Regions from separate parts of the Streptomyces sp. NPDC056361 genome, predicted to be linked through region 2. Evidence: riboswitches for the same ligand, from Rfam matches in the RefSeq annotation. Region 2 holds a riboswitch; the other holds the start of a gene.
The links. A riboswitch is a leader RNA that binds a small molecule or an ion and turns the genes downstream of it on or off. The one in region 2 is predicted to bind thiamine pyrophosphate.
Positions count from the first base shown of each region.

Region 1: it holds a riboswitch for thiamine pyrophosphate, as region 2 does, so the genes downstream of both, ACFCY7_RS03235 (thiamine ABC transporter substrate binding subunit) here and thiO (glycine oxidase ThiO) in region 2, are expected to answer to the same signal.

Region 1 covers NZ_JBHJQI010000006.1:22,758-30,316, reverse strand. The annotation lists gene ACFCY7_RS03255 (LOG family protein) at 1-598, shown strand, start outside; gene ACFCY7_RS03250 (hypothetical protein) at 778-1,797, shown strand; gene ACFCY7_RS03245 (ABC transporter ATP-binding protein) at 1,875-2,903, opposite strand; gene ACFCY7_RS03240 (ABC transporter permease) at 2,903-4,516, opposite strand; gene ACFCY7_RS03235 (thiamine ABC transporter substrate binding subunit) at 4,555-5,649, opposite strand; TPP riboswitch at 5,721-5,831, opposite strand; gene rlmN (23S rRNA (adenine(2503)-C(2))-methyltransferase RlmN) at 5,861-6,967, opposite strand; gene ACFCY7_RS03225 (MFS transporter) at 7,026-7,559, opposite strand, start outside.
Region 2 covers NZ_JBHJQI010000116.1:4,226-11,784, reverse strand. The annotation lists gene ACFCY7_RS29625 (deoxyribonuclease IV) at 1-488, opposite strand, end outside; gene pknB (Stk1 family PASTA domain-containing Ser/Thr kinase) at 495-2,360, opposite strand; gene ACFCY7_RS29615 (thiazole synthase) at 2,557-3,351, opposite strand; gene thiS (sulfur carrier protein ThiS) at 3,357-3,569, opposite strand; gene thiO (glycine oxidase ThiO) at 3,566-4,759, opposite strand; TPP riboswitch at 4,757-4,869, opposite strand; gene ACFCY7_RS29600 (NAD(P)/FAD-dependent oxidoreductase) at 5,003-6,166, shown strand; gene ACFCY7_RS29595 (Rv2175c family DNA-binding protein) at 6,210-6,575, shown strand; gene thiE (thiamine phosphate synthase) at 6,741-7,394, shown strand.

The DNA of each region.
Region 1 (7,559 bases), on a different contig from region 2:
CCGGCTCGGCAGGTCCCTCGCCCGAGCCGGCCTCACCGTCGTCACCGGCGGCGGACCGGGCGCGATGGAGGCCGCCAACCTCGGCGCCTACCTGGCCCCGCTCCCCGACCCGGCCCTCCCCGAGGCCCTCGCGCTGCTCGCCGAGGTCCCGTCCTTCGTCCCCTCGGTCACGGAGTGGGCCCGCGCCGCCTTCCGCGTACGGGCCCGCCTCCCGCACGGCGGCGACTCGGTCGCCATCCCCACCTGGTTCTACGGCCACGAGCCGCCGAACCCCTTCGCCGCCCACATCGCCAAGTACTTCGCCAACGCCCTCCGCGAGGACGGGCTCCTCGCCCGCTCCACCGCCGGCGTCGTCTTCCTCCCCGGCGCCGCCGGCACCGTCCAGGAGGTCTTCGCCAACGCCACCCCCAACTACTACGAGTCCCTCGGCTCCCCCACCCCCATGGTCCTCGTCGACCGCGCCCACTGGACCGAACGCCTCCCCGCCTGGCCCCTCCTGCGCGCCCTGGCCGCAGGCCGCCCCATGTCGGCCCGCATCGCCCTGGTCGACTCGATCGACGAGGCCCCGGCGGCGCTGGAACGACTCGCGAAGGCCTAAGGCCTATCCGGAAGTCCCGCCTGGCTCCACTCCCGGACAGGGCCTAGGGGATGTCCTGCCGGTCAGGCCCTGCGTGCGACGCCTGACCGACGAGACACCCCCCTGCTCCGCCGCACGGCGGAGCAGGGACCAGCCCACGGGCCGACGCGTCCGGGGTCCCGGGCCGGAAGGCTCAGGCCATGACACCGAAGACGCTCCTGGCCGCGTGGCCGTCATGGGCGGGCCGTGCCGCGCTCGCGTGGTCGCTGCTGTACGCCACGGGGGCGGCCCTCGCCGCCGCCACCGGACCCGCGCTCGGCTACGCGCTGCTCGGCAAGGGCACCGGCACGGGACCCGAGGCGGGCGCGGCCGCGCTGTACGGGACCGCCGCCGTCCTCGCGTACGCGCTACTGCGCCGGCCGGACGTGCGGGGGCTGTCGACGGCCGCCCTGGCGGCCGTCGCGCTCTGCCTGACCTCGGGCTTCGCCGCCCTCCTCAGCCCCCTCCACCTGCTGTTCTTCCTGTCCCGCAACCAGCCACCGGTCGACTGGGCGGCCCTGGCCAACCAGTCCTTCGCCGTCCTCGGCGCGGTCCTCTGGACCTGCGCCGCCCTCGCCCACCGCCGCCACGCCCTCGGCACCTGCCCGCACTGCGGCCGCCGCCCCGCCCGTGTGCCCTCGGAGGCGTCCGCGCCCCCGGTGCCCGGACCCGCGACCCGCTCCGGCCTCGCCCCCCGCGCCGGCCTCGTCGCCGTCGCCGCCCTCGTCCCGTACACCGTCCTGAAGACGGCCTGGGCGCTGGGCCTCACGGCCGGGTACACGGGCACGGGACGCCCCGGCGTCGATCCGGAGTACACGAGCGATCTGGGCCTCCGGCTGTACGACCACGGCGTGGACGTCACCGCGGTCCTGGCCCTCCTCGGCATGGCCCTCGCGCTCGCCCTGACCCGCCCGTGGGGCCGGCGGCTCCCCCGGCTGCCGCTGCTCGCGCTCGGCTGGGCGGGGGCGGGCGCGCTCGCCCCGTTCGGGGTCTTCCTGGCCGCCGTCGGCATCCTGGCCTGGGCGGGCGCCGTCGACATCGACATGGCGGACCACGCCCCCTGGGTGGTCGCCGTCGCCTACGGCTCCTTCTCCTGCTACGGCCTCGCCCTGGCCCGCGCCACCCGCGCCCACCAGCGGGCCACCCGCAGGCCCTGCGAACGGTGCCACGGGGTGTCCTGAAAGTCCGGCCTGCTCGGCAGGACGGCCCCTGGGTCCGTGCCGGGCGCTGCGAGCCGGGCGGGACTTTCGGACAGGACCTAGCCGGCGTCCCCCGCGCCCGCCAGCACCACCACGTCCTCCACGCGGAACTCGACGGCGACCTCGGCCCCCTCCTCCGGCGCCTCCCGCAGCGGGAGTTCGGCCTCCAAGGCGGGGCCGTCCGCCGGGCGGAGGCGTACGGCGACCCGGTCACCGCGGAAGGTCCGGGACTCGACCGTCCAGGCCGGCCCGTCCCCCGCGAGCCGTACCCCGCCGGGGCGGACGAGCAGGCGCCGCTCCCCCTGCGGTGAGCCGTCCGGAACGGGAACCCGTCCCCAGGGCGTCTCCGCGACCGCGCCGGCCACCCGCGCGGCGACCACGTTGTCGAAGCCGAGGAAACGGGCGACGAACTCCGAGGCGGGGCGGGACCACACGTCGACGGGCGTGCCGGACTGCGCGATCCGCCCGTCGCGCATCACGACGACCCGGTCGGCGAGGGCGAAGGCCTCGCCCTGGTCGTGGGTGACGGCCAGGACCGTCGTGCCGAGCCGCCCGAAGAGCTGCCGCAGCTCGACGACGAGCCGTTCGCGCAGACCGCGGTCGAGCTGTCCGAGCGGCTCGTCCAGCATGAGCAGCCGCGGCCGCGGCGCGAGCGCGCGCGCGAGCGCCACCCGCTGCTGCTCACCGCCGGAGAGCGCGGCGACGGACCGCCGCTCGGCGCCGGGCAGACCGACGAGGTCGAGCAGCTCCCGCACCCGCTCGGCCTGCTCCGCCTTCGCGGCCCCCCGCATCCGCGGCCCGAAGGCGACGTTGCCGCCGACGTCCCGCTGCGGGAACAGCTGGTGGTCCTGGAACATCAGGCCGACGCCCCGCCGGTGCACCGGCACCCCGGCCTGGTCGGCGCCGCCGAGCAGCACCCGGCCGCCGTCCAGCTCCTGGAGCCCGGCGACGGCCCGCAGCAGCGTGGACTTGCCGCTGCCGCTGGGGCCGAGGACGCACACGATCTCGTGCTCGGCGACGTCCAGGTCCACGGCGTCGAGCACGGCCCGCTCCCCGAACCGTACGGTCGCGTCCTCGATCGAAAGCATCAGAACTCCCCGGAGGTCCGGTCGGTGCGCAGCCGTTCGAGCAGCAGCAGGGACACCGCGCACACCACCATCAGAATCGTCGACAGGGCCATGGCCTGGCCGTAGTTGAGTTCGCCCGGCCGGCCGAGCAGCCGGGCCACCGCCACCGGCAGCGTCGGGCTGTCGGGCCGGGCGATGAAGACGGTCGCGCCGAACTCGCCCAGCGAGACGGCGAACGCGAACCCGGCGGCGATGAGCAGCGCCCGCCGCACCAGCGGCAGGTCCACCTCCCGCCAAGCCCGCCACGGCGACGCGCCGAGCACGGCCGCCGCCTCCCGCAGTCGCTCGTCCACGGCCCGCAGCACCGGCAGCATGGTCCGTACGACGAAGGGGACGCCGACCAGCGCCTGCGCGAGCGGGACGAGGATCCAGCTGGCCCGCAGGTCGAACGGCGGCTCGTCGAGCGTGATGAGGAAGCCGAAGCCGACGGTGACCGCCGACACCCCGAGCGGCAGCATCAGCAGCGCGTCGAAGCCGCGTACGAGCCGTCCGGCGCGCCGCGTGAGGGCCGCCGCCGCGAGCCCGCCGATCACCACCGCGATGGCGGTCGCGGCCACCGCGTACCGCAGCGAGTTCCCGACGGCCTCCAGCGGCGGCACCAGGAACGTGCCGCTCTCGTCGAGCGAGCCCAGCGCCCGGTAGTACCCGAGCCCGTACCCGCCGGACCCGGCGAAGGAGCGCTCCACCAGGACGCCGAGCGGCAGCAGGATCAGCAGCGCCACGGAGAGGAGCACGCCCGCGAGCAGTGCCCACTGGCCGGCGCCGCGCGGTCGGCGCGCGGTCTGCTCGGGCGGTACGAGCCGCAGCGCGGTCTCCCGTCGCCGTACCGTCCAGGCGTGCACGCCGAGGATCGCGCCGACCGCGGCGAACTGCACGAGCGTGAGCACGGCGGCCGTCCGCAGGTCGAGCAGGCGTGCGGTCTGGCGGTAGATCTCCGCCTCCAGGGTGGAGTACGCGTCCCCGCCGAGGATCTGCACGACGCCGAACGAGGTGAAGGTGAAGAGGAACACCATCAGCGCCGCCGCCGACACCGCCGGCACCAGCGCGGGCAGCGTCACCGTCCGCCAGGCGGTCCAGCGCGAGGCGCCGAGGACCCGGGCGGCCTCCTCCTGGCGCGGGTCGAGCTGGGACCAGAGGCCGCCGACGGTCCGCACGACGACGGCGTAGTTGAAGAAGACGTGGGCGAGGAGGATCGCCCACACGCTGGTGTCGAGCCGCAGCCCCCACAGCTCGTCCGTCAGCCCGCCGCGTCCGACGACCGCCAGGAACGCGGTGCCGACCAGCACGGTCGGCAGCACGAACGGCACCGTGACGACGGCCCGCAGCACGTTCTTGCCGGGGAAGTCGAAGCGGGCGAAGACGTACGCCCCGGGCAGCGCCACGAGCAGCGTGAGCGCCGTCGAGGCGAGGGCCTGCCACGCGGTGAAGCCGAGCACGTCGAGGATGTCGGGCCGGCTCAGCGTCTCGCCGATCCGCCCGAGGTCCCAGGTGCCGTCGGGGCGGAGCCCGCGCTCCACGATGGAGGCGACGGGCCAGGCGAAGAGGACGCCGAAGAACGCGAGCGGCAGGGCCATGAGCCCCAGCCGCGCCGCGCTCCTCTTGACGTCGCGCCCTACTTCACGACGAGCGACGACCACTGCTGGATCCACGCGTCACGATTCTCGGCGATCTTCTCGGGCGCCATGGTCTCGGGCTTCTCGACGACCACGCCGTGCTTCGTGAACAGCTCGGGCAGCGCCGCGTCCTTCGCCACCGGGTTCACGAACATCTGGAGCGGCATGTCCTCCTGGAACTTCTTGGAGATCAGGAAGTCGATCAGCGCCTTGCCGCCCTCGGGGTTCTTCGCCCCGTTCAGCAGACCCGCGAACTCCGTCTGGCGGAAGCAGGTGCCGGTGGAGACGCCGGTGGGCGCCACCTTCGGCTGCGGCTCGCCGTACAGCACCTCGACGGGCGGGCTGGAGGCGTACGACACGACCAGCGGCCGGTCGCCCTTGGCCTGCTTGCCGCCGGCCGAGCCGGAGAACTCCTGGTTGTAGGCGAGCTCCCAGCTGTCGACGGTCTTCACGCCGTTGGCCTTGAGCCGCTTCCAGTAGTCCTGCCAGCCCTTGTCGCCGTACTTCTCGACCGTGCCGAGGAGGAAGCCGAGGCCCGGGGAGGACCGCTCGGGGTTCTCGACGACGAGCAGGTCCTTGTACGCCGGCTTCGCCAGGTCGTCGAAGGTCACCGGCGGCGCCAGCTTCTTGTCGGCGAAGTACTTCTTGTCGTAGTTGACGCAGATGTCACCGGAGTCGATCGGGGTGACCCGGTGCTCCTTGTCCAGCTGGTACGCGGCCGGGACCCGGTCGAGCCCCTTCGCCTCGTACGGGACGAAGATCCCGTTGTCGAGGGCGCGGGACAGCAGGGTGTTGTCGACGCCGAAGAAGACGTCGCCCTGCGGGGAGCCCTTGGTGAGGATCTCCTTGTTGACGGCCTCGCCGGCGTCGCCGCTCTTGAGGACCTTGACCGTGAAGCCGGTCTGCTTCGTGAACTCGGCCAGCACCTCCTTGGAGGCGTTGAACGAGTCGTGGCTGACCAGCGTCACGGTCTTCGGCGCGGGCGCGCCGGTCTTGCCGGCCGCGTCCCTGACGTCGTCGGTGCCGCACGCGGCGAGGCTGGTGACGCCGAGCGCCGCGACGAGCGCGACGGCGGCGGCCTTCTTGATGCCCACTGGTTTTCCTCCTGGGTGTGACCAGGAAGAGACGCGGCCCCGCCCACCCGGAGGTGGGCGGGGCGCAACAGCTCGAGTTACGACCGAACTTCCTACCCAGAATGACCTGGGCGAGGTTCAGAGGGTCTGCGGTCCTACGGTGACCGCACTCTCAGCGCTGTGGCGCTCCCCTGTCGGAATATGAAGATGTGTTCGAGCTCAGACTACAAGGTCAGCGCTCGGCCGCTGCCAGCTGTCCACAGGCACCGTCGATCTCCTGGCCGCGGGTGTCCCGCACGGTCACCGGCACGCCGTGGCGCGCGATGGCCTCCACGAACGCCTTCTCGTCCTCGGGACGCGACGCCGTCCACTTCGAACCGGGCGTCGGGTTCAGCGGGATCAGGTTGACGTGCACCCGCTTGCCCTTGAGGAGCTTGCCGAGCAGGTCACCGCGCCAGGCCTGGTCGTTGATGTCCCGGATGAGCGCGTACTCGATGGAGATCCGGCGCCCGGACTTCTCCGCGTACTCCCAGGCGGCGTCGAGGACCTCGCGGACCTTCCAGCGCGTGTTCACGGGCACCAGGGTGTCGCGCAGCTCGTCGTCCGGCGCGTGCAGCGAGACCGCGAGCCGGCACTTGAAGCCCTCGTCGGCGAACCGCAGCATCGCGGGCACGAGACCCACGGTCGACACCGTGATCCCGCGCTGCGACAGACCCAGCCCGTCCGGCTCGGGGTCCGTCAGCCGCCGGATCGCCCCCACCACCCGCTTGTAGTTCGCGAGCGGCTCCCCCATGCCCATGAAGACGATGTTGGACAGCCGCGCCGGTCCCCCGGGCACCTCCCCGTCCCGCAGGGACCGCATCCCGTCCACGATCTGGTGCACGATCTCGGCCGTCGACAGGTTCCGGTCGAGCCCCGCCTGCCCCGTCGCGCAGAACGGGCAGTTCATCCCGCAGCCGGCCTGCGACGAGATGCACATCGTCACCCGGTCCGGGTACCGCATCAGCACCGACTCGACGAGCGTCCCGTCGTGCAGCCGCCACAGCGTCTTGCGGGTGGTGTCGTCGTCGCACGAGATGTGCCGCACCACCGACATCAGGTCGGGCAGCAGCTCCCCCGCCAACTTCTCCCGCGCGGCGGCCGGAATGTCCGTCCACTCCGCCGGGTCGTGCGCGTACCGCGCGAAGTAGTGCGTGGACAGCTGCTTCGCGCGAAACGGCTTCTCACCGATCGCGGCAACAGCCTCCTTCCGCTCGGCAGGCGTGAGGTCGGCCAGGTGCCGCGGCGGCTTCTTGGCTCCGCGGGGGGCGACAAAAGTGAGTTCTCCGGGCTTGGGCATGGTGCTACCAGTGTCGCAGACACGCGGCGGTGTGCCGGCGCGTGGCGGGTGGGGGTGGTCACGGGGTGGGGCGGCCGGGTGGGGTGCGGGGGATGCGGGAGGTGAAGAAGAGGGCGAGGACGGAGGCGGCGGCGAGGATGGAGAGGGCGGCGCGGACGCCGTCGAGGCGGGCTTCGGCGTTGGCGTCGAGGGCGGCTTCGGTCACGGCGGGGCTGGTGCCGGCTTCGTCGAGGGCGTCGGTGAGCTGGGCGTCCGAGAGGAAGGGGATGCCGCTCTGGAGTTGGACGACGGCCTGCTCCTTCACCTCGGCGGGGACGGCCGGGTTCTGTTCGACGCTGGCGATGAACGAGGCGGTGAGCGCGGTGATCATGAGGGAGCCGGCGAGGGCGGTGCCGATGGAGGCGCCGAGGTTGGTGACGGAGTTCTGGATGCCGCCGACCTCGGCGCTCTGCTCGTCCGGCACGGCGGACACGGTGACGGCGCCGAGCTGGGAGGCCAGGGCGCCCATCCCGAAGCCGACGAGGAGCAGGGGGACGGTGACGACGGCGGCGTCGGCGTCCGCGTCGAGGGCGGCCATCAGCACGACGGCGCC
Region 2 (7,559 bases):
AAGTCCTCCGCGCGCGAGCAGAGCGAGAAGCCCTGGCCGGCCGTCGACTCCAGGAGGAGGTACGGGTCGTCCTCGTGCGTCAGCTCGTCGAGGAGCGGCAGCACCCGCTCGCGGACCTGGGCCAGTGCCACCGCACGGGGGCGGCCGCCGGTCGCCGAGCCGGTGTGCACCACCACGCCCTTCGCGCCGATCTCCCGGCCCCGCCGCAGCGAGTGCCGCATCGACTCGACCGACTTCTCGACGGTGGCCTCGGTGTGGGAGCCGAAGTTGATCAGGTACGGGGCGTGGACCCAGGCCGAGATCGACTCGGCCTCGCACTCGGCCCGGAACCGCTCGTCCTGGGCCGGGTTGCCGACCGGGGTGGCCCAGCCGCGCGGGTTGGCGACGAAGACCTGGACGGTCTCGGCGCCGAGCTCACGGGCGTAGCCGAGGCCGGTCGTGGCGAGGCCACCGGCCACGGGGACATGGCCGCCGACGGGGTTGCGCATCAGTCTCTACAGTCCCTTGATCGTGATCGTGACGGTGGAGCCCTCGGGGGCGGTCCCGCCGCCCTTGACGGACTGGCCGGACACCGTGTCGCCGAGATAGGGGAAGGACTTGTCGACCTTCACCTCGAAGCCCGCGTCCTCCAGGGCCGCGCGCGCGTCCGCGGTCGTCTCGCCCGTGACGTCCGGGACCTCGACCAGCCGGGGGCCCTTGGAGACGGTGAGGGTGATGGTGTCGCCCTCGGCGGCGCGGCTGCCCTCGGCGAGGGACTGGGCGGCGACGGCGCCGGCCTCCTCGGGCGAGTTGACCCGCTCCGGGGCGACCTTCACGGTGAGTCCGGCCTCCTGGAGCGCGGCCGTGGCGTCGGCGACCGTCTCGCCGGTGACGCCGGGCACGTCGATCGGGGTGCCCTTGCTGACCACCAGGGCGATGGCCGAGTCCGGGGCGCGCTCGGTGCCGGGCTCCGGGTCGGAGCCGATCACGGCACCCTGTGCCACGGAGTCGCTGAACTCGGTGGTGATCACCCCGGGGACCAGGCCCTCCCGCTCCAGGAGGCGCTTGGCCTCCGCGAGCGGCTTGTTCCTGAGGTTGGGCACCTTCACGATCTCGGGGCCGCGGGAGAGCGTCAGGACGACCGTGCCGTTGCCCCGGAGGCGCTCGCCGGGTGCCGGGTCGACGGCCATGACCGTGCCACGCGCGTACACGTCGCTGAAGGCGCGCTTCGTCGAGCCGACCTCCAGTCCGGCATCGGCGATCCGCTGCGTCGCGGCGGCCTCGGTCTGTCCGAGGACGGCCGGGACGCGGGTGAACTGGCCGGAGCTGATGTACCAGACGCCGGTGCCCAGGCCCAGGGCGAGCAGGACGGCGACGACGGCGAGCAGCGGGCCGCGCGGGGGTCGCCGACGGGTCGTGGGGGGCGCCTCCGGCGCCGGCATGCGGTTGGTGTGCAGCACCTGCCCGGCGTCCGCCCCGGCCGCCGCGGGCCGGGCGATCACGCTGGTCCGGTCGTCGGCGGTGTCCCGGTCCTCGGACCGCGCCTGCGGGGGCACGGCGTCGAGCTGGTCGTCGCCGAGCGCGGCGCGGGCCTCGCGGAGCAGCGCGAGCAGCGCCACGGCGTCGTACGGGCGGACGTCGGGGTTGCGGGCGCTGGCCGTCGCGACCAGCTCGTCCAGCTCCAGGGCGAGCCCGGGGACGGCGGCCGACGGGGCCGGCACGTCGGTGTTGAGGTGCTGGTAGAGCACCTGGGCCGGGGTGTCGCCGCCGTGCGGCTTCGCGCCGGTCAGCATCTCGTACAGGACGACACCGCAGGCGTACACGTCGGTGCGGGTGTCGGCGGTGCCGTGCTCGATCTGCTCCGGTGCCAGGTACGAGACCGTGCCGAGCACGGAGCCGGTCGTCGCGGTCGCCGAACCCACCGCCCGCACCAGACCGAAGTCCGCGACCTTGACCCGCCCGTCGTCCCCTATCAGGACGTTCTCCGGCTTCATGTCCCGGTGCACGAACCCCGCCCGGTGCGCCGCACCCAGCGCGGCGAGCACCGGCTCCAGGATGTCGAGCGCGGCCCGGGGTGCCAGCGCGCCGCGCTCCCGCAGGACGTCGCGGAGGGTGCAGCCGGCGACGTACTCCATCGCCAGGTACACGTACGCGCCCTCGGCGCCCTGGTCGAAGACGCCCACGACGTTCGGGTGGGCGAGCCGGGCCACCGACTTGGCCTCGCGGATGAAGCGCTCCACGAACGCGGCGTCGGTCGCCAGCGCCGGGTGCATCACCTTGAGCGCGAGCACCCGGTCGAGGCGGATGTCCACGGCCCGGTAGACCGTGGCCATCCCGCCGACGGCGATGCGCGCGTCGACGCGGTAGCGGCCGTCGAGCAGCCGCCCGACGAGGGGGTCCTGAAGGGTCGTGGGGACCGCGGCCGGGGGTAGGGACGGGGGAACCCCCCCCCCCCCCCCGGGGGGGGCCCTGCGGGGGGGTGCCCCGGGCGTCGTGTACCCGCGCGGGCCCCACGCCCCCCGCCCGGATGGGCGGGTACTGCAGCGCAGCTGTGACGAGCGCCCCAGCCGCCCGGGATCAGAACGCGGGGCGTTCCGGGTCCAGGTGGGCCCGGCCCTCCACGGGGGAGGAGGCCTCCGCGAAGTGGCGGCGCGGGATCCGGCCGGCGCGGTGGGCGAGGCGGCCGGCCTCGACGGCGTGCCGCATGGCCGAGGCCATGAGGACGGGCTCCTGGGCGCGGGTCACGGCGGAGGCCAGCATGACCGCCGCGCACCCGAGCTCCATGGCGAGCGCCGCGTCCGAGGCGGTGCCCGCGCCGGCGTCGAGGATGACCGGGACGCCGGCGCGCTCGACGATGAGCTGGAAGTTGTGCGGGTTGCGGATGCCGAGGCCCGAGCCGATGGGGGAGCCGAGCGGCATGATCGCCGCGCAGCCCGCGTCCTCCAGCTTCCGGGCGAGGACGGGGTCGTCGTTGGTGTAGGGCAGGACGGTGAAGCCGTCGTCGACGAGGGTCTCCGCCGCGTCGAGGAGTTCGACCGCGTCCGGCAGGAGGGTCCGCTCGTCGGCGACGACCTCCAGCTTGATCCAGTCGGTGCCGAGCGCCTCCCGGGCGAGCCGGGCGGTCAGGACCGCCTCGCCGGCCGTGAAGCAGCCCGCGGTGTTGGGCAGGACCCGGATGCCGAGCCGTTCGAGCACGGAGAGGACCGAGCCCTGGACGGTCGGGTCGAGGCGCCGCATGGCGACCGTCGTGAGTTCCGTACCGCTGGCGATCAGGGAGCGTTCCAGGACGTCGAGGCTGGGCGCGCCGCCGGTGCCCATGATGAGGCGGGAGGAGAACTCCGTGCCGCCGAGCAGGAAGGTGTCGTCGGACATCGCGTTCAGCCTCCCTGCACCGCGGTGATGACTTCGATCCGGTCGCCGTCGCCGAGGAGGGTCGCGGCCCATTCGCCGCGCGGCACGACCGTCTCGTTGAGGGCGGCGGCGACCCCGGAGCGGGCCGCGGTCAGGGTGGCCACGAGGGTGTCCAGGGAGACGGGGCCGGAGAGCTCGCGGGGTTCTCCGTTCACGGATACGGACAGGGACAGGCTCATACGGACTGCTCCAGACGTACGGGGGAGAAACGACGGGGGGTGAAGGGGCGTGCTTCGTCGGGGAGGACGCCCGTGGTGAGCGCCTCGGCCATGACGTCGCCGGTGACGGGGGTGAGCAGCACCCCGTTGCGGTAGTGGCCGGTGGCCAGGTGGAGGCCGGGCAGGGTGGTGGGGCCGAGCATCGGCGCGTTGTCCGGCGAGGCGGGGCGCAGTCCGGCCAGGGTCTCGGTGAGCGGCAGCTCGGTGATCCCGGGGACGAGCTCGTGGGCGTCGCGCAGCAGTTCGTACACGCCGCCGGCCGTCACCGTGGTGTCCCAGCCGAGTTCCTCGCTGGTGGCGCCGACGACCAGTTCGCCGTTCTCGCGGGGCACCAGGTAGACGTGGCTGCCGCGGACGACGGCCCGGACGGTCCGGGAGAGGAACGGGGCGTACGCGGCGGGCACGCGCAGCCGCAGCACCTGGCCCTTGACCGGGCGTACGGGCGGCAGCACCTCGTCCGGCACGCCGGCGAGCCGCCCGCTCAGGCTGCCCGCGGCGAGGACGACCTGGTCGGCGGTCAGTTCGGTGCCGCCGGCGAGCACGGCGCCGCGGGCCCGGTCCCGTACCACCGTCAGTCGTTCGGCGAGGGTGCGGTGGAAGACCACCCCGGCCCGTTCGCAGGCGACGAGGAGCGCGGCGGCGAGCCGGCGCGGGTCGACCTGGTGGTCGCCGTCCACCCGCAGACCGCCGCGCACCCCGGGGGCGAGCATCGGTTCGAGGCGGCGGCACTCGCGCCCGCTGAGCCATTCGGAGGTGAGTCCGCAGCGGGTCTGGAGGGCGTGCAGTTCGCGCAGGTGGGCCCGGTCGTCGGCGTCGAGGGCGACGGCGAGGGTGCCGCAGGAGCGGTGGCCGACGTCGTGGCCGGTGGACTCCTCCAGTTCGGCGACGAACGCGGGATAGCGCGCGGCGGAGGCGAGGTTGAGACCGAGCAGGGTCTCCTCGCCGTAGTGGAGTTCGGTGACGGCGGCGAGCATGCCGGCCGCGACCCGTGCGGCGCCGCCGCCCGGGTCCGGGTCGACGACGGCGGTGCGCAGTCCGCGCTGCGCGGCCCGCCAGGCCGTGACCAGGCCGATGATGCCGCCCCCGATCACGAGGACGTCGGATCCGGAATCGGATGCGCCGTCGTCGCTGAGGACATCGGAAGAACGCATGGGCGTCCAGCCCCTCCCTTCGCCGGCATGACCCGGATCAGGTTCGTACGGTCGGAGGCCGATCCAGCCTCCCTCTCAGCCCGGTCGTCCGGGCTCCCGCGAGTGCTTTACGCCCGCCAGACTAGCTTCCGCGGTGGAGGCGTCACAGACCCCACCCTTCCTGATGATCCGTCAGATACGTAAGGTGGTCGGGTGAGCGAGCAGAAGCAGGCCCAGCAGCGCGTCGTGATCGTGGGTGCGGGGATGGCGGGAGTCCAGACCGCCGTCGCCCTGCGGGAGCAGGGCTTCACCGGCCCCGTGACCCTCATCGGGGCCGAACCCCACCAGCCCTACGACCGGCCCCCGCTGTCCAAGGCGATCCTCCTCGGCAAGGCCGAGGACTCCGCCTTCGACGTCGACTTCGAGGACCTCGGGATCGAACTCCGCCTCGGCCTCGACGTCACCGGCCTGCGCGCCGCCGACCGCGAGATCGACACCGAGGCGGGACCCGTCGGATACGACAGCCTCGTCCTCGCCACCGGCGCGCACCCGATCACCCTGCCCGGCGCCGAGGGCGTCCCCGGCGTCCACCTGCTGCGCACCCTCGACGACGCCGTGCGCCTCGGGCCCGTCCTGGAACGGCGGCACGCCGTCGTGGTCGTCGGCGCCGGGTGGATCGGCGCCGAGTTCGCCACCGCCGCGCGCGAGGCCGGCTGCGCCGTCACCGTCGTCGAGGCGGCCGACCTCCCCCTCACCGGCGCCCTCCCCGCCGAGGTCGCCGCCCCCATGGCCGAGTGGTACGCGGGCAGCGGCGCCGAACTCCTCACCCACGCGCGCGTGGACACCGTCGAACCCGGCCGGGTCGTCCTCGCCGACGGCCGCGCCCTGCCCGCCGACGCCGTCGTCGTCGGCATCGGCGCCCGCCCCGCCACCGGCTGGCTCGCCGGCTCCGGCGTCGCCCTCGACCCGAGCGGCGCCGTCACCGCCGACGACCGGCTGCGCACCTCCCTGCCCGACGTGTACGCCGTCGGCGACTGCGCCTCCTTCCCCTCCGCCCGCTACGGCGAGCGGCTCCTCGTCCACCACTGGGACAACGCGCTCCAGGGCCCCCGCACGGTCGCCGCCACGATCACCGGAGCCGACTCCGGGCCGTACGACCCCGTGCCGTACTTCTGGTCCGAGCAGTTCGGCCGCTTCGTCCAGTACGCGGGACACCACGCGGGCGCCGACGAGCTGCTGTGGCGCGGCGACCCGGCCGACGAGGCCTGGTCCGTGCTCTGGCTGCGGGCCGGCGTGCCGGTCGCCCTCCTCGCCGTCGGCCGCCCCCGCGACCTGGCCCAGGGCCGCAAGCTCATCGAGGCCGCCGCACCGGTCGATCCCGCGCGCGCGTCCGACCCGTCCGTCCCCCTGAAGGCGGCGGTCAGGTAGGGCCCGACTACCGGGTGTCAGTCCGGGATGGCAGGCTTGTCCCGTGACCGAGATTGACGTGAAGATCGATGCACTCATCCCCGCCTGGCTCTACGTGCCGGACATCGCGGAGATGCTCGACATCGAGGTGACGCGCGTGCGGCAGCTGATCAAGGAAGGCCAGCTGATCGCCGTACGTCGTGGAGAGAACAACGCCCTGCAGATTCCCGCCGCCTTCATCCAGGACGACAGGATCGTCAAGGGCCTCGTCGGGCTGCTGACCGTGCTGCGGGACGACGGCTTCACCGACGAGGAGATGCTGGAGTGGCTCTTCACTCCGGACGAGAGCCTGCCGGGCACGCCCGCGCAGGCGCTCAACGAGAACCGCGGCACGGAGGTGAAGCGCCGCGCCCAGGCGCTCGCCCTCTGACGCCCGCGCGCCGATGGGCGCACGCCGCCGCGTCTCCACGAGCGGACACGTACGCCTACGCGCGCACGTGAGCACCGAAGAACACCACCAGCGGGTGTCGCGGCGGGTGGCCCTCCCGGGCTGCCCGCCGCGGCGCCGGCGACATCCGACGGGGGGAACCCATCCATGCCCACGCCTCGTGAGCGGCTCGCCGACGCCCGCCTCTACCTGTGCACCGATGCCCGGAAGCGCCAGGGCGACCTGCCGGCCTTCCTCGACGCCGTGCTCTCCTCCGGCGTGGACATCGTGCAGCTCCGCGACAAGGGCATGGAGGCCGGCGAGGAGCTGGAGCACCTCGCCGTCTTCGCCGAGGCCGCCCGCCGGCACGGCAAGCTGGTCGCGGTGAACGACCGGGCCGACGTCGCCCACGCCATCGGCTCCGACGTGCTGCACCTCGGCCAGGGCGACCTGCCCGTGCCCGCCGCCCGCGCGATCCTCGGCGACCAGGTCCTGATCGGCCGCTCCTGCCACGCCGAGAGCGAGGCCGCCGCGGCCGCCGTCGAACCGGGCGTGGACTACTTCTGCACCGGGCCCTGCTGGCCCACCCCCACCAAGCCCGGACGGTACGCCCCGGGGCTCGACCTCGTGCGCTACACGGCGGGCCTCGCGCAGGACCGGCCCTGGTTCGCCATCGGCGGCATCGACGAGACCAACCTCGACGAGGTCCTGGACGCGGGCGCCCGCCGCATCGTCGTCGTCCGGGCGATCACCGAGGCCGACGACCCGGCCGCCGCGACCGCCTCCCTCGCCAAGCGCGTCCGCGAGCGCGCCGAGGCCTGAGACCGCGCGGGACGGGCGCCCTGCGGAGACCCGACGGGCACGGTCCCCGGAGGCCCGGCGGAGAGCCGGCGGGTGCTCCGTGCCGGCCCGGCGGGCGCCCCGGGGGCCGTCCAAAATCATGTCCACTACTCGGACACGGTGGGCACGCCTCCCTGGACCCCGTCT